Regions from separate parts of the Kribbella sp. NPDC058693 genome, predicted to be linked through region 1. Evidence: riboswitches for the same ligand, from Rfam matches in the RefSeq annotation. Region 1 holds a riboswitch; the other holds the start of a gene.

What was found. A riboswitch is a leader RNA that binds a small molecule or an ion and turns the genes downstream of it on or off. The one in region 1 is predicted to bind S-adenosylmethionine.
Region 2: linked by a shared signal. The riboswitch ahead of ACFWUU_RS00375 (aminotransferase class V-fold PLP-dependent enzyme) and the one ahead of thrC (threonine synthase) in region 1 are both predicted to bind S-adenosylmethionine.

The regions. Positions count from the first base shown of each region.
Region 1 covers NZ_JBHXSQ010000004.1:1,544,384-1,559,706, forward strand. Annotated here, with positions in the region: gene ACFWUU_RS33845 (response regulator) at 1-186, opposite strand, end outside; gene ACFWUU_RS33850 (sensor histidine kinase) at 92-1,489, opposite strand; gene ACFWUU_RS33855 (FGGY family carbohydrate kinase) at 1,566-2,987, opposite strand; gene ACFWUU_RS33860 (trehalose-6-phosphate synthase) at 2,974-4,371, opposite strand; gene ACFWUU_RS33865 (Gfo/Idh/MocA family protein) at 4,380-5,381, opposite strand; gene ACFWUU_RS33870 (amidase) at 5,372-6,775, opposite strand; gene ACFWUU_RS33875 (DUF3263 domain-containing protein) at 6,924-7,232, shown strand; gene ACFWUU_RS33880 (LytR C-terminal domain-containing protein) at 7,235-7,861, shown strand; gene otsB (trehalose-phosphatase) at 7,858-8,691, shown strand; gene ACFWUU_RS33890 (hypothetical protein) at 8,657-9,124, opposite strand; gene ACFWUU_RS33895 (DNA-3-methyladenine glycosylase family protein) at 9,172-10,119, shown strand; gene ACFWUU_RS33900 (cation:proton antiporter) at 10,141-11,388, shown strand; SAM riboswitch class I at 11,471-11,614, shown strand; gene thrC (threonine synthase) at 11,628-12,887, shown strand; gene ACFWUU_RS33910 (ubiquitin-like small modifier protein 1) at 12,884-13,159, shown strand; gene ACFWUU_RS33915 (VOC family protein) at 13,206-13,586, shown strand; gene ACFWUU_RS33920 (zinc-dependent alcohol dehydrogenase family protein) at 13,600-14,598, shown strand; gene ACFWUU_RS33925 (hypothetical protein) at 14,602-15,323, opposite strand, start outside.
Region 2 covers NZ_JBHXSQ010000001.1:64,451-79,773, reverse strand. Annotated here, with positions in the region: gene ACFWUU_RS00405 (ribonuclease J) at 1-799, shown strand, start outside; gene ACFWUU_RS00400 (LacI family DNA-binding transcriptional regulator) at 847-1,875, shown strand; gene ACFWUU_RS00395 (fatty acid desaturase family protein) at 1,852-2,916, opposite strand; gene ACFWUU_RS00390 (fatty acid desaturase family protein) at 2,992-4,071, opposite strand; gene ACFWUU_RS00385 (alkaline phosphatase D family protein) at 4,270-5,796, shown strand; gene ACFWUU_RS00380 (prolyl oligopeptidase family protein) at 5,905-7,965, shown strand; gene ACFWUU_RS00375 (aminotransferase class V-fold PLP-dependent enzyme) at 7,979-9,343, opposite strand; SAM riboswitch class IV at 9,360-9,473, opposite strand; gene ACFWUU_RS00370 (DinB family protein) at 9,569-10,084, shown strand; gene ACFWUU_RS00365 (DUF4184 family protein) at 10,085-10,861, shown strand; gene ACFWUU_RS00360 (DNA translocase FtsK 4TM domain-containing protein) at 10,935-13,553, shown strand; gene ACFWUU_RS00355 (hypothetical protein) at 13,558-14,124, shown strand; gene ACFWUU_RS00350 (helix-turn-helix domain-containing protein) at 14,234-14,998, shown strand; partial or broken gene ACFWUU_RS00345 (MiaB/RimO family radical SAM methylthiotransferase) at 15,056-15,323, shown strand, end outside.

The sequences.
Region 1 (15,323 bases):
ACCGTCCAGCTCGGGCATCCGGATGTCCATCAACACCACGTCGGCCCGCTCGGACCGTGCGAGCTCGACCGCCTCCTGCCCGTTCGACGCCTCAGCGACGACCTGCAGATCCGGCACTGAACTCACCAGCACCCGGAACCCACTCCGGATCAACGTCTGATCGTCCGCCAGCAACACCCGAATCATCACCCGCACCTCCCGTCCCCGTTGGCAGCACAACAAGTACGTCGAACCCACCATCCGCAGTCGCCCCAGCAGACAAGCTCCCACCCACAGCAGCAACCCGCTCCCGCATCCCCACCAACCCGTGCCCCCCGCCGGGGCGGGAGTCGGCCGGTTGAGGCCAGCCGGAGTCGAGCTGCCCCGCTGCCGGGTGCGCGGGCCCGTCCGCCCGGACGGCGACCTCGCGCCCGCCGAGCGCGGCGCTGGGCGCATGGTCGGGCTCGGCCGCCGCCCGTGCGGCCGCGCCCGAGGCGGGCGAGGGATTGTGCACGGAGATGGCGAGGGCGCCGGGGGGTTGGGTGAGGTGGACTTGGGCGGGGGCTCCGGGGGCGTGTTTCAGGATGTTGGTCAGGGACTCCTGGATCACGCGGTAGGCGGTGAGTTCCAGGACGTCTGGCAACGGTTGGAGGGGGTCGGGTGCGTGATAGTCGACCTGGACTCCGGCTGCTCTGAAGGATCTGATGAGGGCGTCGAGTTCGTGCAGGGACGGGGTCGGCGCGGTGGGGAGGGGAGAGCCGGAGCGGCGTAGTACGCCTAGGAGGACGGTTAGCTCCTGCAGCACCGTGCGACCGCCGGAGCGGACCAGGGCGAGGGCTTGTTCTGCCTCGTCAGGCTGGGAGCGCAGTACGTGAGAAGCCACGCCGGCCTGCACGTTCATCAGCGCGATGTGGTGCGCGATGACGTCATGGAGCTCGTGGGCGATCCGCAGCCGTTCCTCGATCACCCGGCGCTGCGCCTCTTCGTCGCGTGACTGCTCAGCCCGCAGCGCCCGCTCCTCGAGCTCCTGCACGTACGCGCGCCGGTACCGCGTCGCCTCCCCGATCGCGGCGCCGAACAGCACCACCACGCCGTTGAAGAGGTTCGCGAGCAGCTCGCCGTTCGTGAAGACAGCCGCCGCGACCAGCGTCACCGCGACCACGGTGATGATCGACGTACCCCGAGTGCGGTGGTCCGTCCGTAGCACCACCATGTACGCCGCACACGCCATGAACAGCCCGATCGGACTCTTCGCCTGCTGGGTGATCGCGTAGCAGACCCCAGCGGCCGTGGTCAGCCCGAGCGCGACCAACGGCGCCCTCCGCCGGAACACCATGCCGACAGCGGCCGCCGTACACAGCACCACACCCGACACAGTCGCAGCGACCTGTCCGGGATGGCGCTGACCCAGCAGCACCAGGTTGAGCGCGAGGATGACCCCGGCGAGCAGGCAGTCCGCGGCGACCGGGGGTATCCCCAGGTCCCGGCACCACCGCGACACCACGCCCATGCTCTTCACAGTACGTGCCGCCCAAGCCCCGAACGTCGTCCTGCAGCAGTATCCGGGCCGTACCGCGGACGCAGTATCAGGCCGGCAACTCGGACGCCTGTACGGCGAGCTCCCGCAGCGCCTCGTACCGCGGGCGCATGGCCGAGACCCTCTCGACCTCGGCCTCAACCGGCGTCAGATGCTCACCACCCGGCAACGGAGACAGCCCGAGCGCCACGGCTGCAGCCCCACGCGCGCCGACCTCAGCCTCCGCGCACACAGTCGTCGGCCGGGCGAACGTCGCAGTCAGACACCGCCGCCACCACTCAGACGCGTCGATGCCGCCGCCACCCAGCACGACGTCCAACTGGCTTCCGAAGAGTGAGTCGAGCATGCGCAGCCCGCGGTCGACCTCCAACGACGCCCCCTGCAGCGACGCGGCCAGCAGGTCCGCCGCAGTGTCGTCGAACGACAGCCCGAAGAACACCCCGGACCCACTCGGCACCGTCGCCGGCGGCCTGGTCCCGGCCATGAACGGGATCGCGATCGCCCGCGACGCCCCGACCTCCGCACCCGCCAGCTCATCGGACTCCAGCCGCAGTACGCCGGTCAGCCACGCATGTAGGTTCCCAGCCGCAGAGAACGCCATGCCGGTCACCGCGCGCTTGTCGTCGACCCGGTACCGCCACAGCTCCCACGGCAGCTCAGGCGCGTCATCGATCGGATGCACCACGCGTACGGCGGCCGACGTCCCCACCGTCACCGCCGCAGTCCCCGCGTCGTACCCGCCCGTCCCGACGTTCGACGCCGCGCCGTCACCCGTCGGCGGATGCACAGGTACGCCGACCAGCCCCGGCCAGCGCCGCGAGTACTCCGCGGACAACGCCCCGGTCCACCCGGTCGGCACGATCGACGGCAACCGGTCCGCGCGTACGCCGGCGATGTCGAGCGCCTCGTCGTCGTACGAGCCCGTGGCCAGGTCGAGCGTCCCGGTGCCGGATGCGATCGACACCGACGTCACCCGCTCGCCGGTCAACCGCTCGAGCACGAGATCAGGCAGCCCGGCGAACGATGCCGGGGAGGCCGTCGACAGCAGCCACGGGATCCGGCGGGTCCAGTACAGCCGGTGCAGCCAGGTGCCGGTGCGCGCGTGGAAGGCGCGCTCGTCGATCGACGGGTCGAGGTCGATCGAGCGGGTGTCGGCCCAGGTGATCACCGGCGTCAGTGCACCGCCGTGGTTGTCGAGGGCAACGATCGAGTGCCACTGCGAGGAGAGCACGATCGCGCCGATGTTCTCGAGATGACCGTTCTGCTGGAGCTCGTCCAGGCAGCCGAGCAAACCCTCGACGTACTCGTGCAGGTCGAGCGTCGCGGAGCCGTCCGATCCGTACGTCGGCGCGATCTTGTGCCGCGCGAGTGCACCGGGGATCGGCGACGCGTCGTCGTCGGACAACACCAGTGCGCGCGCCGACGACGTACCGAGATCGAGTGCGAGGACTCGACCGTCAGTCTTCGTCATGGAGGGCCTTGAGGAAGTTCTGGGCCCAGACGTTCACGTCATGCGCGGCCAGGTGCTTGCGCATCGCCTTCATCCGGCGGCCGAGCTGGCGGTCGTCGGTGTTCATCGCGTCGACGATCGTGTCCTTCATACCGTTGATGTCGTGCGGGTTCACCAGGAAAGCCTGCCGGAACTCGTCCGCCGCGCCGGCGAACTCGCTCAGCACCAGCGCGCCGGTGTCGTCGTACCGCGTCGACACGTACTCCTTCGCGACCAGGTTCATGCCGTCGCGCAGCGGAGTCACGACGGCGACGTCCGCGGCCCGGAACAGCGCGGCCATCTCGGTCCGCGAGTACGACGTGTGCAGGTAGTTGATCGCCGGCGTACCGATCCGGCCGTGCTCGCCGTTGATCCGGCCGACCAGCAGCTCGATCTCGTCACGCAGGACGCGGTACTGCTCGACCCGCTCGCGCGACGGCGTCGCCACCTGGATGAACACGGCGTCGTCGACCGAGATCCGCTTCTCGTCCAGCAGCTCGCCGAACGCGCGCAGGCGTTGCCGGATGCCCTTGGTGTAGTCGAGCCGGTCGACGCCGAGCAGGATGTGGGTCGGGTTGCCGACCTCCTGCCGCATCTCGGCCGCGCGGGCCGTGGTCTCGGGCTGACGCGCCAGGTTCTCCAGCTCGTTGACGTCGATCGAGATCGGGAAGGCCTTGGCCCGGACGATCCGGTCGTCCGGCAGGTGGATGCGGTCGCCGCGGGTACGCAGCCCCATCCGGTTGCGGGCCAGCCGGGCGAAGTTCGACGCAGCACCAGGTCTTTGGAAACCGACCAGGTCCGCGCCCATCAGCCCGTCCAGGATCTGCCGCCGCCACGGCATCTGCGCGAACAGCTCGGTCGGCGGGAACGGGATGTGCAGGAAGAACCCGATCCGTACGTCGGGACGCAGCCGGCGGAGCATCGCCGGGACGAGCTGCAGCTGGTAGTCGTGCACCCAGACGTCGGCGTTGTCGTCGGCAGCGTCCGCCGCGGCCTCGGCGAAGCGCCGGTTCACCGCGACGTACGACTCCCACCACTCGCGGTGGAACTCCGGCGCCACGATCACGTCGTGGTACAGCGGCCAGAGTGTCGCGTTGGAGAAGCCCTCGTAGTACAGCTGCACGTCCTCGGCCGTCAGCATCACCGGGACCAGATGCATGCCGTCGTTGTCGAACGGGTCGACCTTCTCGTCCGGGCTCCCGGTCCAGCCGATCCACGCGCCGTGGTGGCTCTGCATCACCGGTGCGAGCGCGGTGACCAGTCCGCCTGGACTGCGGCGCCACGCCGTACTGCCGTCGGGCATCTCGATCCGGTCGACCGGCAGCCGGTTGGCCACCACTACGAAGGAACTCCTACCGTTCGGCATCTTCAGCGTCATCCACTCAGGTCGTCGTCGTCACCGGGGTAACGGACCCCGATCTGGCTCCGGGTCTCGTCGAGCAGGTCGAGAATCTCGAGGGTGGCGGCATGAGGTAACGCCGGTACTTCGAGCGCCCCCGCACGCAGCGCATCGATCACTGCGCCTGCCTCATAGTGGTACCCACGTCCATGCGTCGGTACGTCGATCCGCTCCGCTCCGGCAGCGGTCGTGCGCACGTAGTACTCGGGGTGGTGGAAGCGGTGCGGCAACTGCAGACTGCCCTCCGGACCGCTGATCGAGGCGACCCACGGGTTCTGCGAGCGCAGACCACAGGTGAGCGCGGCGACCGCGCCCGAGTCGTACCGCCAGGCCATGGCGACGTTCAGGTCGACGCCGTCCTCGTTGAGCGAGCCGACAGCCTTCAGCTCGGCCGGACGGCCCAGGGCCATGTAGGCGAACGTCATCGGGTAGATGCCGCCGTCCATCAGCGAGCCGCCGCCGAGGGCCGGGTCGAGCAGCCGTGACGGCAGCGAGTCTTTGTAGAACGCGAAGTCCGCAACGACCTGCTGCGGTTCGCCGATCACGCCGCTCGCCAGATCGTTGAAGACCGACTGGATGACGGGGTTGGTCCGCATCCACATCGCCTCGGCGAACAGGGTCTTGTGCTCGGCCGCGACCGCGATGAGATCCCGGGCCTGCTTCGCCGTCAGCGTGACGGGCTTTTCGCACAGTACGGCGACGCCGGCCTGCAACGCGGTCCGTGCGATCGCGTAGTGCTGCGGATGCGGTGTACCGATGTAGATGACGTCGAGGTCACCGGAATCGATCAGCTTGTGGTAGTCGTCGTACGCGTTCGGGATGCCGAACTCGGCCGCGAACCGGTCCGCGCTGTCCTGCGACCTGGACGCGACCGCGGTCGCGACGGCGTCATCGGGCAGTAGCCCCAGATCCTGCGTGAACTGGGTCGAGATGTTGCCAGTAGCAACGATGCCCCATCTGACGCGATCTATACCCACTGGGTTAACTCCGGGGTCGGGAACGGTCCGTCTGCAGCGATTCTCGCGGTTTCGAACGCGTGAGCCAAGCGAATGAGCGTGACCTCACTCCGCGCCGTACCGCTGAACGTGATCCCGACCGGCAGTCCGGACACCATCCCGGACGGCATCGAGAGCAGCGGATAGCCGGCCAGTGCGGCGTGCGAGGACGAGCCGCCGAGGACGTGATCGCCGTTCACCAGGTCGATCGCCCAGGCCGGTGAGTACGACGGACTGACCAGCGCGTCGAGCTGGTTGTCGCGGAGCAGGTCGTCGATGCCGTCCCGCCCGGCACGGAGCGCGGTCAGGCGCGCGGCGACGTACACCGGGGAGCTCAGGCCCTCTGTGGTGGCTGCCCGCTCGAACAGCTCCTGCCCGAACCACTGCAGCTCTACGTCCGCATGTTCCTTGTTGAAAGCAATCAGGTCGTCCAGCGTGCGCGGGCCGCCGGGGACCCGAGTGGCCAGGTACGCCGCCAGGTCGACCTTCAGCTCGTGCGCCAGCACCTGCAGCTGGTCCTCATCGCCACCTGGCGTCGGCAGGGACAGGTGGTCGACCAGAGTCGCCCCGCAGCTGCTGAGGATCTCCAGCGCGTGTTCGGTGACCTCGTCCAGCCCGGTCGAGTAGCCCCAGAGCGGTCCACGCGGTACGCCGATGCGCACGTTGCTGAGGTCCGTGCCTCGGCAGTGCTCGGTGTAGTCGACCTGGCTGCCAGTGAGGACCGACAGCAGCGCGGCGGCCTGGGTGACGGTCCTGGTCATCGGACCGGCGGTGTCCTGGGAGTGCGAGATCGGGACGATGCCCTGCTGCGGGATCAGCCCGACGGTGGGCTTCAGACCGACGATGCCGTTCAGTGCGGCCGGGCAGACGATCGAGCCGTTGGTCTCGGTGCCGATCGCGTAGTCCGCCAGTCCGGCGGCGACTGCGGCGCCGGAGCCGGATGAGGAGCCGCCTGCGGAGCGGTTCAGGGCGTACGGGTTGCGCGTGAGGCCGCCGTACGCGCTCCAGCCGGAGGAGGAGGCCGAGCCGCGGAAGTTGGCCCACTCGCTCAGGTTGGTCTTGCCGAGGATCACGCAGCCGGCGTCGCGGAGCCGCCGTACCAGCGGGGCGTCGTCGGGCGGCGGTGGCTGGTCGGCCAGCGCCAGCGAACCGGCCGTGGTCGGCAGGTCGGCGGTGTCGATGTTGTCCTTGACCAGGACCGGTACGCCGTGCAGCGGGCCGCGCACGCGCCCGTTGTCACGCTCGGTGTCGAGACGGGCGGCTTCGGTGAGAGCGGCGGGGTTGGGCGTGCAGATGGCGTTGACCAGCGGATCCACCTCACGGATCCGCGCCTGCAGCTCCTCCACCAGCGCCACGCTGGAAAGAGTTGAGCTCACGCGAATGATCCTGCCAGAGTTGGTGACGCCCGGCCGTCCGCCGACGACACGCTCCGTGTCGTGTCACGGGTGAATGACATCGCTGTTGTTCAACACGTACAGTGGAGCGCGGACGGACGATCACCGACCGCACAGGAGTCAGCAGCAGATGGACAGCGCCAACGCCAGCTCATCCGGCCCCGCCGAAGCTGCGCCGCCGGCCATTGCCGGACTCTCCGAGAGGGACGGGCAGATCCTCGCCTTCGAGCGCCACTGGTGGAAGTACGCCGGCGCGAAGGAGCAGGCGATCCGGGACCAGTTCCAGATGTCGGCGACCCGGTACTACCAGGTCCTCAACGCGCTCATCGACCGGCCCGAGGCCCTCGCGCACGACCCGCTGCTGGTCAAGCGCCTGCGCCGCCTCCGCGCCGCCCGCCAGCGCGCCCGCTCCGCACGCCGACTGGGCATCGAGGTCTGACCATGTCCCGCCCACGTGGCGACCGGGGGCAAGTCTTGTCCTCACTCGTCGCCGTGGCCGCGGTCGTCGCGATCGTGGCCGGTCTGCTGGTGCTGTTCGGGACCCGGGGGCACGACAGCAAGGCCGACGAGCCGTCCGGCGCTGCGTCCAAGCCGAGCAGCAAGCCGTCGGCCAAACCGTCCTCCGGGCCGTCGACGATCGCCGCCAGCATCCCGAGGCCGTCGACGGAGACCACGACGCCGCCGGAGGTCACGCCGTCCAAGGTGCCGACGAGCGCACCCTCGTCGACCGAGCCTCCTGTTGAGCCGACCTCGCAGCCGCCCAAGACCCAGCCGGTGACGATTCCGGTGGAGGAGCGGCCGGCGATCGAGGTGTACAACAACACCCCGCGCAAGGGTCTCGCCGACGAGGTCGCGGGCCGTGCGCGGCAGGCGGGCTGGACGGTGGCCGGCTCGCCCGACAACTGGCACGGCAAGGTCGCCGAGAGCACGGTCTACTACCCGCCGGGCATGCTCGAGGCCGCGAACCAGCTCGCGCACGACATCGGCGTCGGCCGGAGCAAGGGCGCGTTGGACAACATGAAGAAGGATCGCCTGACCGTGATCCTCACCTCGGACTACGCCGGATGAGTACTCCGGTCATCCAGACCGACGCCGGGCTTGCCGGCTGGGCAGCCATCGTCGCCGATCCGGCCACTGCGGTGATCGCGTCCGACTTCGACGGTGTGCTCTCTCCGCTCGTCGAGGACCCCGCACTGTCCCGGCCAGCCGAGGGTGCACTGGATGCGCTGGCCCGGCTGGCCCGCTCGGTCGGCCAGGTAGCCATCGTGACCGGCCGCCCCGCCTTGGTGGCGACGGAGCTGTCGGGGGTGAGTGCTCACCCCGGACTCGGCGAGCTCGTTGTGCTCGGCCACTACGGGCTGGAGCGGTGGGACGCTGCGACCGGCAAGGTCACGACCTCCCCGGTGCCGGTAGGAGTGGCGACGGCTCGCGGCCGGCTGCCGGAGCTGCTGACCGAGGTCGGCTTACCGGATGCGTTCGTGGAGGACAAGGAGAGCTCGCTGGCTGTGCACACGCGCCGGCTGGACGATCCGACCGGGGCTTTCGAGCTCCTGCGCGGGCCGCTGACCGCACTGGCCGAGGAGACCGAGCTGCGGCTGGAACCCGGCAACCTCGTCCTTGAACTGCGACCGCCCGGCATCGACAAGGGCGTCGCGATCCGCAGCCTGATCGAGTCGACCGGCGCGCGCTCGATCCTGTACGCCGGGGACGACCTGGGCGATCTCGCCGCGTTCCGCGCGATCTCGGAAGAGCGCGAGCACGGGCTGAACGCAGTACTGCTGGCGACGCGGTCGTCGAACGCGACCGAGCTGATCGAGGCCGCGGACATCGTCGTCGACGACCCGAGCGGTGTGGTGACCGTCCTCACGGCCCTTTCGGACGCGATCTCAGCACGCTGAACGCCTGCGTCACGGTCTTCCCGAGCGGCTGGATCGGCCGTTCGACGTACCCGCCCTCCTTCAGGTTGGCGAGCCGCTCGAACGGGTTCCGCGACGCCGGATCACCGGTCAGCAGGAACGAGATCACCACGCCCACGACGTACAACGGCAACATCGGCAACCCGATCAGGCAGAAGTACTGCCAGGAGTGCCGCTCCTCGTGCCGCACCAGCGCCGCGTCGTCGAAGTACGAGCGGTTGTGCTTGCTGAGGACGACGTTCCCGATCGTGAACGCACCGGCGACGGGGAAGCCGAGCTTGTAGCCGTTGGCGAAGTACAGACCGCGCGGGCCGCGGGTGAACGTCGCCCGCCCCAGGACGCCGACGAAGGCGCCGGCCAGCGTGGACAGATTGAGGAAGTTCCCCACCACCTTGACCCACTGCCAGGCCGTCATGTCGCCCAGTATGGGGTTCTGTCGGTGGGGTGGGTAAGACTTGGCGGGTGAGTTCGGTGGTGCGGGTCTGGCGAGCGGGGCGCGTGGTGGATCCGCATTCGGTGATCGGGGGGTTGCGGAAGGGGCCGGGCGATCCGGCGTACGTGTTCGATCCGATGCGACGGACGGTGTGGCGGGCTACCCGGACGCCGGAGGGGCCGGTGCTGCTGCGATTGACGCCGTACGGGTCGGAGGTCGAGGCCGAGGCGTGGGGAGCCGGGGCTTCGTGGGCGCTCGACGGGGTGCCGGAGTTGTTGGGGGACAAGGACAGCTGGGACGGGTTCGAGCCGCTGCCGGAGCATCCTGCGTTGGTGGATGCGGCGCGGCGGTTCCCGGATGTGCGGGTGCCGCGGACGCGGGCCGTGTTCGAGGCGATGGCGGCCGCGGGGATCGAGCAGGTCGTCACCGGCAAGGAGGCGTTCCGCGGGTGGCGGGTGCTGCTGCGTGAGTACGGCGAACGCGCGCCGGGTCCGGGTGGTCCGGACGGGCGGATGCTGTTCGTGCCGCCGGCGCCGGAGGACTGGCGGCTGATCCCGTCGTGGCAATGGTTGCGCGCCGGCGTCGAAGGCCGACGTTCGAGGGTGGTGCTGACGGCGGCGACCCGGGCCAAGGCGCTGGAACGGACGCTCGACCTGACCGACTCGGCCGAGATCGAGCGGCGGCTGCGGTCGCTGCCGGGGGTTGGCGTTTGGACGGCGGCCGAGGTACGGCAGCGGGCGCATGGTGACGCGGATGCGTTCTCGTTCGCGGACTATCACGTGTCGCGCGACGTTTCGTACGCGCTGATCGGCGAGGAGCTCGACGACGACGGCTGCGCCGAGCTGATCGAGCCGTACCGCGGTCACCGGTTCCGGGTGCAGAGGCTGTTGGAGATGGCCGGGATCCGTCATCCGCGCTACGGCCCGCGCAAGGCGCTGCCGACCCACACGCCCGGCGCGACGCATCGGCTGCGTTAGCCCGGGCACCGGGACCGCATCATGAAGATCAACGGCGACGGCCTGTATCTCGTGGCGGGCCTGGCGCTGTTGCTCGGCGCGGTCCTGCCGCGGCTGCTCCGCCGGTACGCCGTCTCCGCACCGATCGGCTTCCTCGGCGCGGGCGTGCTCCTCGGGCTCGCGGTCGACAAATCCCACCTCAGTCCGATCGTCGAGCCGGGTCTCACCGAGCACCTCGCCGAGCTGACGATCCTGGTCGCGTTGATGGGCGTCGGTCTGGCGATCGACCGCCCGATCGGGTGGCACCGCTGGAAGGTGACGTGGCGGCTTCTGCTGGTCGCGATGCCGGCCTGTATCGCGGCCGTCGCCGGTGCGGGCTGGCTGCTCGGGCTGGCGCCGGCGACCGCGTTGCTGCTCGGCGCCGTACTCGCTCCGACCGATCCGGTCCTCGCGTCGGACGTGCAGGTGCAGGGGCCGTCGACTGGCGCGGACGCCGAGCCGGAGGAGGACGACGAGGTCCGGTTCGCGCTGACGTCGGAGGCCGGGCTGAACGACGGTCTGGCGTTTCCGTTCGTCTATGCGGCGGTCTTTGGGGCTACCAAGGGTGCGTTGGGTCACTGGGCGCTCGAGTGGTTCGCCTGGGATCTGATCGGGCGGACTGTGATTGGTGTGCTGGTCGGGCTCGGTGTTGGGTGGTTGCTCGGCAAGATGGCGTTCTCCGCGCCCTCGCGGACCTTCCGGTTGGCCGACGCGCGTGAGCCTGTACTGGCACTTGCGATGACGCTGGGTGTCTACGGGCTCGCACAGGTGCTGCACGGGTATGGCTTCGTCGCCGTGTTCATCGCCGCGCTGACACTGCGCGCGGCCGAGCGGCATCACGACTTCCACGAGGACCTGCACGGGTTCGTCGAGCAGCTCGAACACATCCTGACCTGGGGCATCCTGCTGCTCCTCGGCTCGGCGATCACCGCCGGGCTGCTCCGGCCGCTGAGCTTCGCCGGTGTCGCGCTGGGACTGCTGCTGGTCTTGGTGATCCGTCCGCTGACCGCGTGGGTCGCGCTGGCGGGGACGCCGCTGGGGCGGTCCGAGCGCTGGGTGACGGCTGCTTTCGGGATCCGCGGGGTCGGTTCGGTGTTCTACCTGGCGTACGCCGGATCCGACTTCGGCACCGACCTACCGTGGTTGTGGGCGACGGTCGGGTTCACCGTCGTACTGAGTGTGGTCGTCCACGGTGTCGCGGTGACGCCGCTGATGCGGATGCTCGACGTACGCCGGGACGCCGCCGCCTGAGCGTGGTCGCGGCTGAGATCGGCGGTCTCGCATGGTGGGATCACAAGACACAATATGGACCCGATTGGGTAATCTCGGGGGCAGCTCATCCAGAGGGACTGAGGGAAACGGCCCGTTGAAGTCCCGGCAACCCTCCCCGTCGAGCCCCCGCCCGGGGCGTCTCGCGGTGGAACGGTGCCAAATCCGTCCCGCCGCCGAGATCCGGTGTTCGCGGGGAAGATGAGAGGGGAACCTCACTCATGAGCCAGACCGCCACCCACACGATCCGTGAAGGTGCCTTCGGCAACGGTACGCACCTGAGCTGTCGCGCCTGTGGGGCGAAGTCGCCGCTCGGCCCGTTCTACGCCTGTATGGAGTGCTTCGGTCCGCTCGAGGTCGGATACGAGTACCCGACGATCACCCGCGAGCAGATCGAGGCCGGACCCAAGAACATCTGGCGCTACCAGCCGCTGCTGCCCGTCCCCGTCGACGTGGCCAGCTACCCGAACACCGAGCCCGGCTACACCCGGCTCATCGACGCAAAGAACCTCGCCCGCGAGCTCGGCCTCCGCAAGCTCTGGGTGAAGGACGACTCCGGCAACCCGACCCACTCCTTCAAGGACCGGGTGGTCGCCTCCGCGCTGAGCGCGACCCGCGAGCTGGGCATGAAGGTCTTCGCCTGCCCCTCCACCGGCAACCTGGCCAACGCCGTCGCCGCGGCCGCCGCCCGGGCCGGCATCCGCTCGGTCGTGTTCATCCCGCACGACCTCGAGCGCCCGAAGGTGATCACCACCGCCGTGTACGGCGGGACGCTGGTCGCCGTCGAGGGCAACTACGACGACGTGAACAAGCTGGCCTCCGAGATCGCCGGCGAGGAGGAGGGCTGGGCATTCGTCAACGTCAACGTCCGCCCGTACTACTCCGAAGGCTCCAAGACGCTGGCCTTCGAGATCGCCGAGCAGCTCGGCTGGCGGCTGCCGGAGCAGATCGTGATCCCGGTCGCGTCCGGCTCGCAGCTGACCAAGATCGACAAGGGCTTCACCGAGCTCGGCAAGCTCGGCCTGGTCGACGCCACCGACTACAAGGTGTACGGCGCACAGGCGACCGGCTGCTCCCCGGTCTCGCAGGCGTTCCGCGACGGGTACGACGTGGTCAAGCCGGTGAAGCCGGACACGATCGCGAAGTCGCTGGCGATCGGTAACCCGGCGGACGGACCGTACGTCCTCGACGTCGCCCGCCGTACCGGTGGCGCGATCGAGGACGTGAGCGACGAAGAGGTCATCGAGGGCATCCAGCTGCTGGCCCGGACCGAAGGCGTCTTCGCCGAGACCGCGGGTGGCGTGACCGTCGCGACGCTGAAAAAGCTGATCGCGACCGGCCAGCTCGACCCCGAGGCCGAGACCGTGATCATCAACTCCGGCGACGGGCTGAAGACGCTCGACGCCGTGGCCGACCGGGTCGGCCCCAAGGTGACCATCCCCGCGTCGTACGACGCCTTCGTGAAGGCAGGCCTGCAGTGAGTGTGAGCGTTCGGGTTCCGACCATCCTGCGTCCGTACACGCAGGGCGTGTCCGAGGTCTCCGCGGAGGGCTCGACGCTGACCGAGGTGCTCGACTCGCTGGACGCGTCGTACCCGGGGATCAAGGGCCGCGTCCTGGACGAGGCGGGCGAACTGCGCCGATTCGTGAACGTGTACGTCGACGATGACGACGTACGCTTCGCCGACGGCCTGCAGACCGCGATCAAGGACGGCGGCCAGGTCTCGATCATCCCGGCGGTCGCCGGCGGCTGAGCTTTCCGGTCGTTGATCGTCCGGAATCGGCGCTAGCGTCACCTGCATGGCGACGAACTGGACGATCGGCGCGGATGCCGCCGACCCGAAGCGGCTGGCGGAGTTCTGGGCAGCTGCGCTGGATTATGTGCAGGAGCCCGGGTACGAGGATCCGGAGGGAGCCTCGATCGTGGACCCCGACGATGTCGGACCGGCGATCGGGTTCCTCCGGGTGCCCGAGCCCAAGACCTCGAAGAACCGGTTCCACATCGACATCCGGGTGGCAGGCCCGACCCGCGACGACGTGACGGCCGAGCGCATGCGCACCAAGGCTTCGGAGCTCGTGGGTCTCGGCGCGACCCAGGTCCGCGAGGAGTTCTACGGCCCCGACGTACTCGGCCACATCGTGATGCTCGATCCCGAGGGCAACGAGTTCTGCGTCGGCTGACTACGATGCCTTGATGCGCGCTGTCGTCATCGAGGAGTACGGCGTTCTGCCCGTCGTACGAGAGGTTCCGCGGCCCGAGCCGGCGGAGGGTGCGGTCGTCCTGAAGGTCGAGGCGACCGGGCTGTGCCGCAGTGACTGGCACGGGTGGATGGGCCACGACTCCGACATCGTCCTGCCGCACGTACCGGGCCACGAGTTGGCCGGGACGATCGCGGCGGTGGGCGCCGGGGTGACGGGCTGGGAGGTCGGCGATCGCGTCACGACGCCGTTCATCTGCGCGTGCGGCGTCTGCGAGCAGTGCCTGGAAGGCAACCAACAGGTCTGCCCGAACCAGCTCCAGCCCGGCTTCAACTACTGGGGCTCCTTCGCCGAGTACGTCGCCGTCCCGTACGCCTCCGTCAACCTCGTCCGCCTCCCCGACGACATGGCCTTCACCACCGCCGCCGGCCTCGGCTGCCGCTTCGCCACCGCCTTCCGCGCCGTCCACCAGATCGCCAAGGTCCGCCCCGGCGAACGCGTAGCCATCTTCGGCTGCGGCGGCGTGGGCCTCTCCGCAGTCATGATCGCCGCCGCGCTCGGCGCCGAGGTCATCGCCGTCGACACAAACCCTGAGGCTCTGAAGCTGGCAGTTCAGTACGGCGCGGCGCACGCGGCGTCGACGGTCGCGGACTTTGACGGAGTGCGTGTCACCATCGACGCCCTGGGGTCGAACGAGATCGTCCAGCAGGCTCTCCGGGTCCTGCGTCCGCGCGGACGGCATGTCCAGATCGGTCTGCTCCCGTCCGGCGTTTCCCTGGATGTCGGTCGCCTCATCGGGCAGGAACTGTCGTGGCTGGGCAGCCACGGCATGCCTGCCCACGCTTATCCGGAGATGCTCGAACTGGTTGCTGCAGGCAAGCTAAGCCCGTCGAGCCTGATCACTCGCACGATCACCCTCGACGAAACCCCCGCCGCACTGGCAGCACTCTCCGACGGCACACCTGCCGGCGTGACGGTCATCCAACCGAACTGAGTGCTACAGGCGGATCAGGTAGACCGTGGGTGGGCGGCCGGTGCGGCCGTGTTGTTGGGTGCCGGTGGGGGCGGCCAGGCCGGCGCGTTCGAGGCGTTTGAGGACTCGGCGGGCGGTGCGGAGTTGGACGGCCAGGTGGTCGGCTACGTCTTGGGTGGTGAGGCCGTCGGGGAGGATGGCGGTGAGTTCGCGCATGCGGGCGAGGGTTTGGGTGTTGAGGCCTACTCGGCGCGCGAGCAGGGGGAGGCTTTCGGTGCCGCGGGCCGTGGTCGGCTGTTCGCCGGATGGTTCGATGACGATCTCTACGTCGTCGGACATCGAGACGACACCGGCGACCGATCCGATCGACGCGGCTCGGCTGACGGCTCGGCGGGCGAGGGCCTCAGCTTCGGCGGCGGTGCGTCCGACGCCGAAGCCGACGTACGCCGTGGTGTGCCTAGCTGCAAGGTGATCGAGTAGAGGCATCCGGGAGAACTGCTCGGTCGCCTGCTCCAGCAGCCCGCGTGTGGTGACGACCAGATGCCGGCCGTCGGGGAGAGCGGCCAGGCTGCCGCCCAGCGTGATGAGGTCGGCGGCGAGGGCGTCGTCCGGTTCTGGTAGATCGATCACCCCAAGCGCGACCTGCGCATCGCCGACGTGCTGGCCGGTCGTCGTCAGCACCAAAGCCTGCAAAGTAGAGCGGATCGAGTACCGCGACGGCGCGAGCCGCACCGACGGCATCTCGT
Region 2 (15,323 bases), on a different contig from region 1:
CTACCCGCCGGAGCGGGTCGTGCTGGTGTCCACCGGTTCGCAGGGCGAGCCGATGTCGGCGCTGTCCCGGATCGCGGCCAACGACCACAACGTCGTACAGCTGCAGCCGGGCGACACCGTCGTACTGGCGTCGTCGCTGATCCCCGGCAACGAGAACTCGGTGTACCGGGTGATCAACGGCCTGATCCGGCACGGTGCGAACGTGATCCACAAGGGCAACGCGCTCGTGCACGTGTCCGGTCACGCCAGCGCCGGCGAGCTGCTGTACTGCTACAACATCGTGAAGCCGCGCAACGTGATGCCCGTGCACGGCGAGGTCCGGCACCTGCACGCGAACGCCGACCTCGCGATCCAGACCGGCGTACCGCGGGAGAACGTGGTCGTCGTCGAGGACGGCGTGGTGGTCGACCTGATCGACCGCAAGGCTGTCGTGGCGGGCAAGGTCGACTGCGGGTACGTGTTCGTCGACGGCTCGACCGTCGGCGACATCACCGAGACCTCGCTCAAGGACCGCCGGATCCTCGGTGACGAAGGGTTCATCTCGGTCATCGCGGTGATGGACTCGGTGACCGGCAAGCTGACCGCCGGGCCGGAGATCCAGGCGCGCGGGTTCGCCGAGGACGACACTGTCTTCGACGACCTGAAGCCGAAGATCGAGGCCGAGATCGAGAAGGCGATCGGCAGCGGTGTCGACGACATGTACCAGCTGCAGCAGGTGATCCGCCGGGTGGTCGGCAAGTGGGTCAGTGACACCCACCGCCGCCGTCCGATGATCATCCCGGTCGTGGTGGAGAGCTGATCACTCGGTGTAGCCTCGGCGCGAGCTAAGGAAAGGGTGGGCCGGCGATGAGCGTCAGCGGGGTGAACGGGACGGGTCAGCGCCGGCCCACGATGAAGGAGGTCGCCGCCCGGGCGGGGGTCGCACTGAAGACCGTCTCCCGGGTGGTGAACGAAGAGCCGAATGTCAGCCCCGAGCTGACGGCCAAGGTCCAGGCCGCGATCAAGGACCTGAACTACACGCCGAACGAGTCGGCCCGGATGCTGCGCCGCGGCAAGACCGGGACGATCGCCGTGGTCATCCGCGACATCGGCGACCCGTTCTTCGCCTCGCTCGGCCGCGCCGTCGAGCTGTGGGCGCGTTCGTCCGGCTCGGTCGTGATGATCGGGCTGACCGACGAGGACCCGGAGCGGGAGAAGGACGTCTGCCTCGAGTTCGTCGCCCGCCGGCCGGACGCGCTGATCATGGCGCCGATCGGCGAGACGCAGGAGTACCTCGCGCCGCATGTCGACGCCGGGATGGCGGTCGTCACGATCGACCGTCCCGCGCACGGCATCGAGGCCGACGCCGTACTCGCCGACAACGCGGGCGGGATCGACCAGGCGATCGACCACCTGGTCCGGCAGGGTCACCGCCGGATCGCGTACCTCGGCGACGACGAGCGGATCTTCACCGCCCGGGAGCGTGTCGTCGCCTATCGCGCGGCGATGGCCCGGCATCGCATCGAGGTCGACGAGGACCTGGTCCACCTGTCCGAGCCGACGACCGAGGGCATCGGCATCACGCTGTCCGCCGTACTCGATCGGGCCGAGCCGGCCACTGCGTTGCTGTCGGCAAACAACATGACGACGGCAGAGGTACTGCGGGGTCTGGCCGGCCGTCGCGATCAGGTGGCGCTGGTGTCGTTCGACGACCTCGCGCTGGGGGATCTGCTCAGCCCGGGCCTGACCGCGGTCGCCCAGTCGGCCGACGTGATGGCGCGGACCGCGATCCAGCTGATGACCGAACGCCTCCCGGAGCCGCACCGGCCCGGACGCACGGTCCGGGTCCCGGTGAAGCTGACGATCCGGGGATCAGGCGAGATTCCCCCGCGTTGACCTGAGCTCGGCCGCCAGCGGGCAGTCGAACGGGTCGCGGGCGCGGAGGCCGACGTTGTTCAGGTAGTCGACGACGATCCGGTACGACGCGAACAGGCCAACTTCGGAGTACGCGATGCCTTGGAGTTCGCAGTACTCGCGGACGATCGGCTGGACCCGCCGGAGCGTCGGTCGCGGCATGCTCGGGAACAGGTGGTGCTCGATCTGGTAGTTGAGCCCGCCCATCGCGAAGTCGGTGAGGATGCCGCCGCGGATGTTGCGCGACATCAGCACCTGGCGGCGGAGGAAGTCGAGCTTGGATCCGGCCGGGACGATCGGCATGCCCTTGTGGTTCGGGGCGAACGCGGCGCCGAGCAGTACTCCGAAGACCGCGAGCTGGATCCCGAGGAACGCGGTGGCCTTCCCGGGCGGCAGCAGCAGGTAGAGCGCGGCGACGTACGCCGTGATCCGGGATGCGATCACGATCGCGTCGATGCGATCCGCGCGGCTCGCGTCCTTGCGGAGCAGGTGCCGCAGGCTCGAGGCGTGCAGGCCGACGCCTTCGAGGGTGAGGAGCGGGAAGAAGAACCAGCCCTGCCGGGCGGCGAGCCAGCGGCCGATCGGTCCGCGCTCGACGACGGCCTCGGGAGTGAAGGCGAGGACCTTGAGCTGGACGTCGGGATCACGGTCGGTCTGGTTCGGCGCGGCGTGATGCTTGTTGTGCTTGCTGCGCCACCAGCTCGCACTCATGCCGAGGATGCAGCCGGCCAGGATGCGTGCGGTCCAGTCGTTGCGCGCGTTCGAGTGGAAGATCTGCCGATGCGCACTGTCGTGGCTGAGGAAGGCGACCTGCACCAGGACGAGCGCCAGCGCGCCCGCGAGCCAGAGTTGGTGCCAGGTGTTGCCGAGCAAGATCATGCCGGCGACGACGCCGAGCAGGGCGCCACCGACGATGCCGATGCGGGTGAAGTAGTAGCCCTGCCGACGGCGGAACAGACCCAGTTCACGCACGGTCCGCAGGAGGTCCGTGTACATGCTGACGTACTGCTGTTGCGCGCTCACGCTGGCCAGGGTGAGGTCGTGGCGTGACGCCGGGCGTGCGGCCAGATGGCCCGGCGAGGTCGGCTTGGCAAAGTGCTACCCCCGGTAGGTCGCTACGAGCGGGCATTCGAACGGGTCGCGGGCCCGGAGGCCGACGTTGTTCAGGTAATCGACGACGATCCGGTACGACGACAGCAGGCTGACCTCGGTGTACTTCACTCCGTGCAGCTCGCAGTACTCGCGCACGATCGGCTGGACCCGCCGGAGCGTCGGGCTGGGCATGTTCGGGAACAGGTGATGCTCGATCTGGTAGTTGAGACTACCCATCGCGAAGTCGGTGAACACACCGCCGCGGATGTTGCGCGACATCAGCACCTGGCGGCGCAGGAAGTCGAGCTTCATCGTGGCGGGGACGAGCGGCATGCCCTTGTGGTTCGGCGCGAACGAACCGCCCAGGCAGATGCCGAAGATCGCGAGCTGCAGGCCGAGGAATGCTCCCGCCTTGCCGATCGGCAGCAGCAGGAACAGCACGGTCAGGTACGCGGCCAGGCGGCTGACCACGATCGCGGCCTCGATCCGCTCGACCTTGGTCGCCGAGCGGCGGAGCAGGTGCTGGACGCTCGCGACGTACAGGCTGAGGCCCTCGAGGGTGAGCAGCGGGAAGAACAGCCAGCCCTGGCGACGGGTCAGCCAGGCCTGGAAGCCGGTACGCCGGCCGGCGTGCTCCGGGGTGAACGCGATCACGCCGATGTCGATGTCCGGGTCCTTCTGCAGCTGGTTCGGCGCCTGGTGGTGCCGGCTGTGCTTCGACCGCCACCAGCTCGCGCTCATGCCGACCAGTCCGCCGGCCAGCAGCCGTGCGGTCCAGTCGTTCCAGTGGGCCGAGTCGAAGATCTGGCGGTGCGCGCTGTCGTGGCTCAGGAACGCGACCTGGGTGAGCACGAGCGCCAGTGCACCGGCCATCAGCAGCTGCAGCCAGGAGTTGCCGAGCAGACCGAAACCGACCCAGACCCCGATGAACGCGGCCACGACGAGGCCGATCCGGGTGAAGTAGTAGCCGCGACGTCGTTTGAGCAGACCCAGCTCACGGACCGTGCGGAGCAGGTCGGTGTAGAGGTTCGTATGTCGGTGTTGAGCCCGTAACGGATCGTGGTCTTCGGCAAGCAGCTGTGACATGAGAGACGCCTCGGTTCCTGTAGTGCATCGGTCGATGCGCTACCAGGTCCAGGGCAGCGTCACGAGAAGGGTGCTGAGGTCCCAACGGAACCACGTCGAGTAGCCGCGCACAAGTTGGCGTCAGGCTCCCCGGGCGATTTGAGACCCAGTTCGCCCGGCTTTCACCTGACCGTCATCAGCGGGGCGCACCTTCGGGTCATGAAACTGAGTCGCCGCCAGCTCTTGGCCGCATCCACGGCTGCCGGAGCCACCCTCGCCGTACCAGGTATGGCCTCTGCTGCTCCGAATCTCGTCCGCCGCGACCGGCCCACCCTGCCGTCGGGGATCGCCAGTGCCGACGTGACTCCGTCCTCGGCCGTCGTCTGGTCGAAGACCGACCGGCCGGGCCGTCTGGTCGCACAGCTGACGAGTCACGGCCGGTTCGACCGGGCGATCCACCTGCGCGGCCCGAAGACCTCGGCCGACGACGACTTCACCGCGCGGCTGCCGCTGCGCGGGCTGCGGCCGGGGCAGCGGTACGACTACCGCCTCGGCTTCGAGGACGCGAACGGCCGGATCGGCCAGACGCTCGACGGCTCGTTCACCACGCCGGGCCGCAACCGGGCCGTTTCGTTCGTGTTCACCGGCGACACCGCGGGCCAGGGGTACGGCATCAACCCGGAGCTCGGCGGGATGATCGCGTACAAGGCGATGCACGAGACGCGGCCGGACTTCTTCCTGCACTCCGGCGACAACATCTACGCCGACGGCCCGCTCGCGGCCGAGCTGAAGGTTGCCGACGGCACCGTCTGGAAGAACATCGTGACCGAGGAGGTCTCGAAGGTCGCCGAGACCCTGGCCGAGTACCGCGGCCGGTACAAGTACAACCTGATGGACGCCAACGTCCGGTCGCTGTACGCCGATGTACCGCTGGTCGCGCAGTGGGACGACCACGAGACGCTGAACAACTGGTACCCGGGCGAGATCCTCACCGACGACCGGTACACCGAGAAGCGCGTCAACGTCCTCGCCGCGCGGGCGAAGAAGGCGTTCCTCGAGTACCTGCCGATGGAGCACGTGTCCGGGCGTGACCGGATCTACCGCAAGGTCAGCTACGGTCCGCTGCTCGACGTGTTCTGCCTGGACATGCGCACGTACCGCGGTGCGAACCCGGTGCCGTCGACCGTCGGGCCGGTAGCGATGCTCGGCGCCGAGCAGGCCGCCTGGCTGGTCCGCGAGGTCGCGGCGTCGCGGGCGACGTGGAAGGTGATCGCCAGCGACATGCCGCTCGGCCTGCTGGTGCCGGACGGTGACCTGATCGAGGCGGTCGCGAACGGTCTGCCGGGTGCGCCCGGTGGCCGCGAGCACGAGATCGCCTGGGTGCTGAGCCAGTTCAAGAAGCGCAAGGTGCGGAACGCGGTCTGGCTGACCGCCGACGTGCACTACGCCGCGGCGCACCACTACGACCCGTCCCGCGCGGCGTTCGCGGACTTCGACCCGTTCTGGGAGATCGTGGCCGGCCCGATCAACGCCGGTACGTTCGGGCCGAACGCGCTGGACAGCACGTTCGGGCCGGAGGTCGTGTTCTCGAAGGCGGCCGACTTCCCGAGCCAGTCGCCGGCGGGTGGCAACCAGTTCTTCGGGCACACCGAGATCGACCCGCGGACCGGCGTGTTCACGGTCTCGCTGCGCAATCTGTTCGGCGACGTGCTCTGGACCAAGGACCTCACCCCGGCCCACCACTGAGTGGGCCCCCGTCGTACTCACCCGGCTCCGGCGCCTGTGCGGGATGCCGCCCACCGGAGCGGGTGAGTACGACGTCTGTCAGGCGGGGGTTCGGTTAGGTTTGGCGTCATGACCGCTTATCCCGAGAGCCGCCGCGACGATGTGGTCGAGACCCTGCACGGTCGCGAGATCGCCGATCCGTATCGCTGGCTGGAAGATCCTGACTCGCCGGACACCCAGGACTGGGTCCAGAGGCAGAACGAGTTCACCCAGGCCGAGCTTTCCGGTTACCCCGAGCGGGAGTGGTTCCAGACCACGATGTCCGCGATCCTGGCTCGCCCGCGTGCCGGTGTGCCGTCCAAGAAAGCAGGCTGGTACTTCGTCGGCCGCAACGACGGCACCCAGGCCCAGGACGTCATCTACGTCGCCGAGTCGCTCGAGGAGCTGCTCTCCGGCGGCCGGGTGCTGATCGACCCGAACACGCTGTCCGAGGACGGCACCGACTCGCTTGGCACGTTCACGGTCAGCCCGGACGGCAAGTACTTCGCGTACGGCATCAACGAGAGCGGCAGCGACTGGACGACGTTCCGGCTGCTCGACATCGCCACCGGTAAGCAGGTGGACGACGTGGTCTCGGAGGCCAAGTTCTGCGAGGCAGTCTGGTTGCCGGACAGCTCGGCGTACCTCTATCTGCACTACCCGTCGAGTGGGCGCAGCGAGGGGACCGAGACGAAGTCGCTGACCGGTGGGCGGCTGACGCTGCACAAGGTCGGCACGCCGCAGTCCGAGGACGAGCTGGTGCTGAGCTTCCCCGGTGAGGACCAGATCTTCCTCGCGCCGGAGGTGTCGGAGGACGATCGGTACCTCGTCGTACACATCACCGAGGGGACCGATCCGGCCACCCGCCTCTGGGTCTACCCGATCACGGCGGACGGGCTGGGCGACCCGTCGAAGGTGGTGGACTCGTTCGCCGACGAGATCGCCTTCGTACGGATGTCCGGCGACCAGCTTGTACTGCGGACCGACCGCGACGCCTCTCGTGGCCGCGTGGTCCTCTCGTCGCTGTCCGGTGAGTTCACCGACCTCATCCCCGAGGGCGAGGCGACGCTGCAAGCAGTCCGGGGTACGGCGGACGGACTAGCCACGCTGACGCTCGTCGACGCACAGCCCGTGCTGACGCTTTATGGGTTGGATGGCTCCGGCCAGCGTGTGGTCGACGTACCTGGCGGTGGCGTAGTCGATCTGAACGCCGGACCGGAGTACGACGAGCTGTTCATCGGCCTGTCGACGACAACGGACCCCACGCTGTCGTACGTCGTCTCGACCGGGTCAGGCGCCGTACGCGCGCTGCCGGAGCTGGTCCGCGGATCCGGTGGCTTCACGCCGCCAGAGGTGACGGTGACCCGCCAGATCGCGGCCGGCCGCGACGTGCCGTACTTCCTGATCACACGGTCGGACCTCGACTTCTCTACTCCGCGTCCGACGCTGATGTGGGGGTACGGCGGGTTCCGCATCCCGATCCAGGCCGACTACCGGCCCGGCTGGCCGGCGTGGTTGGCGGCCGGGGGAGTGCTGGTCATCGCGAACCTGCGCGGCGGTGGTGAGTACGGGACCGAGTGGCACGACGCCGGCCGGTTGAAGAACAAGCAGAACGTCTTCGACGACTTCATCGCGGTCGCTGAGCACCTGCGCGACACCGGCGTCACCACTCCGGCGCAGCTGGCCGTGCACGGTCGCAGCAACGGCGGGCTGCTCGTCGGTGCGGTGATGACGCAGCGGCCGGATCTGTTCGCGGTCGCACTGCCTGGTGTCGGGGTGCTGGACATGCTGCGCTTCCACAAGTTCACAGTGGGTGCGGCGTGGGCGTCCGACTTCGGTTTGCCCGACGATCCGGAGCAGTTCGAGGACCTGTTGGCTTACTCGCCATTGCATCGCGTCAGCGACGGCACGTCGTACCCGGCGACGCTGGTGGTCACAGGTGACCATGACGACCGGGTGGTTCCGTTGCACAGTCACAAGTTCATGGCGGCGCTGCAGCATGCCCAGACCGGTCCGCAGCCCGTCTTGACTCGGGTGGAGGTCAACACCGGCCATGGCTTCGGCAAGCCTGCCGCGATGGTCGCGGCGGAGTGGGCGGACCTACTGGCGTTCGCTGCTCACCATGTAGGTCTCGTACCTCCTGAGCAGTAGGAGGGCTGCTGTACTACCAGATGCGCGGCGCTTGGAGGTCGCGGGGATCGTCGGACGGCTGACAGCCGTGCGCGGTCTCCGCGTACTCCGCCCGCGGACCACTGGTGGCCAGCGTGCGTACTGCGTTGACGAGGCGGTCCACGTGCTCGCGCGTCGTCCCGAGGCCGAGGCTGGCGCGAACCGCCGTACCGTGCTCGGGCGAGTCGGCGAGAAGGTGGCCGACCAGCGGGTGCGCGCAGAACTTGCCGTCACGGACGCCGACGCCGTACTCCGCGCTGAGTGCCGCAGAGACGAGTGTCGAGGTCAGGCCGGCGATCGTGAAGCAGACAGTGCCGACGCGGTCCGCGTCCTCGCCGAAGATCGAGTACGTCGTGACGCCGTCGATCTGGGCGAGACCGGTCCGGAGGCGGGCCAGCAGACTGCGCTCGTGCTGCTCGATCGCGTCGCGGTGCTTGCTGATCGCGGCACACGCACTCGCCAGCGCAATGGCTCCGATGACGTTCGGAGAGCCGCCCTCGTGCCGGGCCGGGCCGGTCGCCCAGACCACGGTGTCTTCGGTGACCGCGTGCGTCGCGCCACCGCCGTACAGGTAGGGATCTGCGGCGTCGAGCCAGTCGGAGCGGCCGATCAGCGCGCCGGCGCCGTACGGCGCGTAGAGCTTGTGACCGGACAGCGCGACCCAGTCGACATCGAGGGTGGAGATGTCGACCGGACGGTGCGGGGCCAGCTGCGCGGCGTCGAGGCAGACCCGCGCGCCGTGGGCCTTCGCCACCTTGGCGATCTCCGCGATCGGGAAGATCTCGCCGGTGACGTTCGAGGCGCCGGTGATCACGACGAGCCGCGGGCCTTCGGGAGCTTCGCGGAGTGCGTCGGCAACCTTCTTGACGGCTTCTGTGGAGCTGGACGGCGCGGCGAGGCGAACAGTGCGCTCGGCCGGCCAAGGGAGGAGAGCGGCGTGGTGCTCGGACTCGAACACGATCACGGTCGCGTCCGCCGGCACCGCGCGGGCCAGCAGGTTGAGCGCGTCGGTGGTCTGGCGGGTGAAGATCACCTGGTCGTCGGAGCGCGCGCCGACGAAGGCGTGCACCTCTTCACGAGCCCGCTCGTACCACTGCGTGGTGATGCGGGACGCATACCCGTTGCCACGGTGCACCGACGCGTACGACGGCAGCGCCGCCTCCACGCTGGCCCGGACGGACTCCAGACACGGGGCGCTCGCGCCGTGGTCGAAGTTCGCGTAGTCGGTGACCCGGCCGTCGGCCAGCGGGACCAGGAGGTCGGAACCGACGGTGGCAGGGATGCTGCCGGTGCTTCGGTGCGCCACCGTCAGGCGGGGCGTCGTCGTACTGGCAGGCTCGAGGATGGAGAGAATCGACATGCTGCTGCTCCCAGGAAGTCCGCACTTGCCGAGCGGGGTATCCGCACGGCCTGGTCTTCACCCGGGGCACCCCACCGCGGAGGAGGGTTGCCGGCCAGCGAGCCGGGGCTTGTCGCTGACACTCATGACCTGCCGAGTACGGTAACGAACCGGCCACGGGCACCGCCAGTGGCTATCTCATTTAATGAGATTGACGAACACATCGCGAGACAAACGAGGAAAACGATGACCTGGAGAGCACCCGCCGTCGAGCGACCGGACGGATCGCTGACCGCGCCCGAACGCGAGCTGCTGCAGGGTTATCTGGACTTCTACCGCACCACGCTGCTGTTCAAGTGCGCCGGTCTGACCGCCTCGCAACTCGCGGAACGGCCGTCGCCGCCGTCCAACCTCTCGCTGCTCGGGCTGATCCGGCACCTGACCAAGGTCGAGCGGATCTGGTTCCGGATCCACTTCGCAGAGCCACCGGCCGAGCCGTTGTTCGCGCCCGAGCTCGGCAAGGACGCGGACTTCGAGCTGATCGATGCGGCCGACGCGCAGGCGGCGTACGAGGGTCTGATCGCGGAGTGGAAGCTCTCCGACGAGGCGGCGGCCGATCACTCGCTGGACGACCGCTTCACGTTCGGCGGGACCGAGTCGACGCTGCGGATGATCTACATCCACCTGATCGGGGAGTACGGCCGGCACTGCGGTCACGCCGACCTCTTGCGGGAACAACTCGACGGCACCACGGGCGCGTAAATGCCGTTCACCCTCGCCCACCCCGCGGCGGTCCTCCCGCTGATCCGGCGACCTCTCGTGGCGTCAGCCCTGGTCGCCGGCGCGGTCGCGCCTGACCTGCTGTACGTCGACCCGATCTACCGGTTCGCCACGCAGTACATCAACGGCAACTTCACGCTGACGCTGACACATGAGTTCACCTCGGCGTTGTGGCTCGACCCGCTTCTGGCGCTCCTGCTGCTCGCGGTGTTCAACCTCGTCCTCCAGCGCCCGCTCATCGCCCTCGCCCCGGCGCCGCTCGCCGCCCGCCTGCCTTCATCGGCTACGCCGAGCCTGCTGTGGACGGTGATTTCGGCCGTCATCGGCGCGGTCACTCACGTCGTCTGGGATTCCTTCACGCACGGCGACGGCTACTTCGTCCGCCACTTTCCAGGCGTCTTCCGCGCGACCGTGACGCCGGCCTGGGACGTGAACCGCATCCTGCAGTACGTCAGCACACTCGGCGGCTGCCTCGTCCTGGCGATCTGGCTCTACCGCTGGTACCGCCGTACGCCGCCGTCGGTCACTCCCCGTGACCTGGTCGCGCCCTGGGCGAGGTACGTCGTGCTTGTCGCCGGACTGCTGCTCGCCGTCGCCGGCGCGATCGTCGAAGTCGGCCGGGCAGACGGCGCCCTGAGCGGGGAAACGGCGGTGCGGCTGGCCCTCTCCGGCCTGGTGTCGGGCGCTCTCGCCGCGCTGACCTGCTACGTCGTCGTCTGGCAACTGCTCCGCTTGCGGAGACGCGTGGTCACGCTGTGACGCTACGGATGGGGCAGCGTGATCGGCGTGTGACACATGGGACTCAAGGGGTTATCGGGGTAGCCTGATCAGTATGGCGACCCGCACGTCTTCCCCGGCGCGGGCGCAGAAGTCGGCAGCCAAACGGCCGAGCACGGCTCGTTCGGCTGCTGGTGGACGCTCCCGTCCGTCCGGCGCCCAGAAGCGTGGGCAGAGCACGAAGCGCGGTGGATCATCCGCTGCGCGGACCAGCACGCCCAAAAACAGCGGACCGGGCCCGTTCGCGGCCGCCATGCTCGCCCTGTGTCGCGGGGTGGTGAAGGTCTGGATCGGCATCGCCCATCTGCTCGGCAGCATGGTGCGGGGGATCGGCCACAGCGCCCGCGACCTGGAGCCGGAGCATCGCCGTGACGGCGCCGGCCTGTTCCTGATCGGTCTGGCGGTCGTCGTGGCCGCCGCAATCTGGTGGGACCTCCCGGGCGCTGTCGGCAACGGCGTACGCACGGTTGTCGGCGGCAGCATCGGCATGCTCGGCTGGGCGCTGCCCTTGATGCTGCTGCTCATCGCTATCCGCACCCTGCGTCACCCGGACCACAACGGCCCGGCGGGTCGTCAGGTGATCGGCTGGACGGCGGTCTGCCTCGGCGTACTCGGCCTGATCCACATCGCCAACGGTCTGCCCCGGCCGAGCAACCCGGCCGACGGCCCGTTGCGTGACGCCGGCGGCGCGATCGGGTACGTCATCTCGTCGTTCCTGTCGGACCTGCTCACGCAGTACGTCGCTGCGCCGCTGCTGGTCCTGCTCTCGATCTTCGGCGCGCTGGTCATCACCGGCACGCCGGTGTACGCGATCCCGCTGCGGTTCCGCGCGGCCTTCGACGTACTGATGGGGCGTACGGCGCTGCCGGAGGACGCTCCGTCCGTGGTGGCCGCGCCGACCGACGACACCGTCCGGCTGACGCGCAAGCAGCGCCGGGCGAAGGCGGCAGAGCTCGAGGAGGATGGTGAGCCGACGGTCAAGCCGTACGACTCGCCGGTGCTCGAGGGCCGCGAGATCTCCAAGCGCGGGCGCAAGGCGAAGGCCCCTGCGACGGAGGAGGACGCGTACGACGTCGACGCTTCTGACGTCAGCGCCGAGCCGGCCTTCGAGGCGGCCGCTGTGCCGAGCAAGCCGTCGGCCCCGCCGCCCGAGCCGCCGCCGCACACGCCGCTGCCGCAGCGCGTCGAGCAGCTGAGCCTGTCCGGCGACATCACGTACACGCTGCCGGACGGGCAGATGCTCAAGCCCGGCTCGGTGCACAAGGCCCGGACCAAGGCGTCCGACCAGGTCGTCGACCGGCTGACCGAGGTGTTCGAGCAGTTCGGTATCGACGCCCAGGTGACCGGCTACACCCGCGGTCCGACAGTCACGCGGTACGAGGTCGAGCTCGGTTCGGCGGTGAAGGTCGAGAAGGTCACCGCGCTGTCGAAGAACATCGCCTACGCGGTGGCATCGGCCGACGTACGCATCTTGTCGCCGATCCCGGGCAAGTCCGCGATCGGTATCGAGATCCCGAACGTCGACAAGGAGATCGTCAGCCTCGGCGACGTGATCCGCTCGGCGACCGCCCGCAACGATCACCACCCGATGGTGGCCGGCCTCGGCAAGGACGTCGAAGGCGGCTTCGTCGTCGCGAACATGGCGAAGATGCCGCACCTCCTGGTCGCGGGTGCGACCGGCTCGGGTAAGTCGTCGTTCGTCAACTCGCTGATCACGTCGGTCCTGATGCGCGCGACGCCCGACGAAGTACGGATGATCCTCGTCGACCCGAAGCGGGTCGAGCTGAACAACTACGAGGGCATCCCGCACCTGATCACGCCGATCATCACCAACGCCAAGAAGGCGGCCGAGGCGCTGCAGTGGGTCGTCCGCGAGATGGACATGCGGTACGACGACCTCGCGGCGTTCGGCTTCCGGCACGTCGACGACTTCAACAAGGCCGTCCGCGGCGGCAAGGTGAAGCCGCCACCAGGCTCCGAGCGGGTGCTCACGCCGTACCCGTATCTGCTGGTGATCGTCGACGAGCTCGCTGACCTGATGATGGTCGCGCCGCGAGACGTCGAGGACTCGATCGTCCGGATCACCCAGCTGGCGCGTGCGGCCGGTATCCACCTCGTGCTTGCGACGCAGCGGCCGTCGGTGGATGTCGTCACCGGTCTGATCAAGGCGAACGTGCCGTCGCGGCTGGCGTTCGCGACCTCGTCGCTGGCCGACAGCCGCGTCATCCTTGACCAGCCAGGTGCGGAGAAGCTGGTCGGTCAGGGTGACGGTCTGTTCCTGCCGATGGGCGCGAGCAAGCCGATGCGTATCCAGGGCGCGTGGGTCACCGAGTCCGAGATCCGCGGCGTGGTCGAGCACTGCAAGACGCAACTCGAGCCGACGTACCGCGAGGACGTCACGGTCGCGGCCGGTCCGAGCAAGGACCTCGACGACGAGATCGGCGACGATCTCGACCTGGTGGTGCAGGCCGCCGAGCTGATCGTTTCCACCCAGTTCGGCTCGACGTCGATGTTGCAGCGTAAGCTCCGCGTCGGTTTCGCCAAGGCCGGCCGGCTGATGGACATCCTGGAGAGCCGCGGCGTCGTCGGTCCCAGTGAAGGTTCGAAGGCCAGGGACGTCCTGGTCAAGCCTGACGACCTAGAGGACTTCATCACCACCCTCCGAGGAGAGTGACAGCGTGACCGCCGCGAGCGCACTGCCCAGGCAGGATCGATTCGACGTCGACCCCAAGCCCGTGCCGTTCACCGTCCGCGCCTCCCAGAAGGTGCACGGCGGGCTGGCCGTCGGCGCCGCACTGGTCGCGCTCGGCTTCGCCGCGTCGGCGTCCACGAGTCCGACCGGGATCCTGCGCTGGATCGCCGCGGCGGGCTTCGCCGTACTTGCTGTGGTGTGCGCCCGCGCGCTGACGGTGGGGGAGATGCTCGTTGCCGACGACGTCGGCATCCGGCTGCGGATCGGCAACGAATGGATCGGCACCCGGTGGGAAGACATTGAAGAGGTGACGGTGCTGCAGCGCCGGCATCCGCTCGACGACGGGCGGATCGCCGTACATCTGCAGGATCCTGGGCCGATCCTCGGTGCGATGCCGAGTTCGTCCCGCAAGACAACTGATGCCAACCGTCGACTGACGGGATCCTCACTCGCGATACCGTTCGGGTTGACGGCACGGCCGTCGAACGGGGCAGTGGTGCAGGCGTTGCACATGCTCGCGGATGCCAGATGTCCGGTCAGGGAACAACTCTGACTCGTGCGTGACCCCGTCGTACCAAGGCCGTTGACTTGATGTCTGCGGTCCGGCGAGTGACGTCGGCAGTCCGCACAGGTGATCGGACGAACGAGAGGATGGTGGGGAAGTGAGCATCGGCAGCGATCTCACGGCGGCCCGCGAGCGGGCCGACATGACGATCGAGCAGCTGAGCGCTGCGACCCGGATCAGAACCGGGCTGCTGATCGCCATGGAGGCCGACGATTTCTCCCGCTGCGGCGGGAACTTCTACGCCCGTGGGCACATCCGCTCCATCGCTCGCGTGGTCAAGGCCGACCCCGCTCCGCTGATCGCTGCGTTCGACGCCGAGCACGCGGTCGAGGATGAGAAGGCCCGTCGCGAGGAACGCGCCGCGGCCAAGGGCCCGACGCTCCGCCCGGCCCGCCCGCGCTGGGCGATCGTGGTCGGCGCGATCCTGGTCATCCTGATGGGCTGGGGGATGGTGCGGCTGTTCACGCTGCCGAGCGACATCGAGGCGAACGCGTCGAAGACAGCGGTCACCACGGCGACCGTCACGACGCCGACCCCCAAGGCGCCGGTGACGCCGACCGTCCGGCCCACCAAGAAGCCGACGACCGCCAAGCCGCCGGTGCTGATGACCGCGCTGACGCTGACGGCAAAGAACGACGGCACGTACCTGACGGTCCGCGACAAGAAGAACCGCCGCCTGTTCCAGGGGCGTCTCAGTCCCGGTATCGCGCAGTCGGTGACCAGTTCCGGCGATATCCGCGTGACCGTCGGCAATCCTGGGAACCTCATCGTCACGCTGAACGGCAAGCGCGTCCCGACGAAGCTCTACAAGTTCACCGCCCACCCGAACGGGACTCTCAGCAAGACCGCCGGCAGCTCCTGATCGTGCTGTGAGATGCGCTGCTGAGTTAGGCCGGGGAGTGTACGGCGAGTCATACTCATGGTGATGAATACGCAACCCACCACCGTCGCCCTGGTCACGCTGGGCTGTGCCCGCAACGATGTCGACTCCGAGGAACTGGCCGGCCGACTCGAGGCCGGCGGCTTCCGATTGGTCGACGACGCCGCTGAGGCGGACACGGTGGTGGTCAACACCTGCGGATTCGTCGAGGCCGCGAAGAAGGACTCCGTCGACACCCTGCTGGCCGCCGCCGACTACAAGGACTCCGGCCGTACGCAGGCCGTCGTAGCAGTCGGCTGCCTCGCCG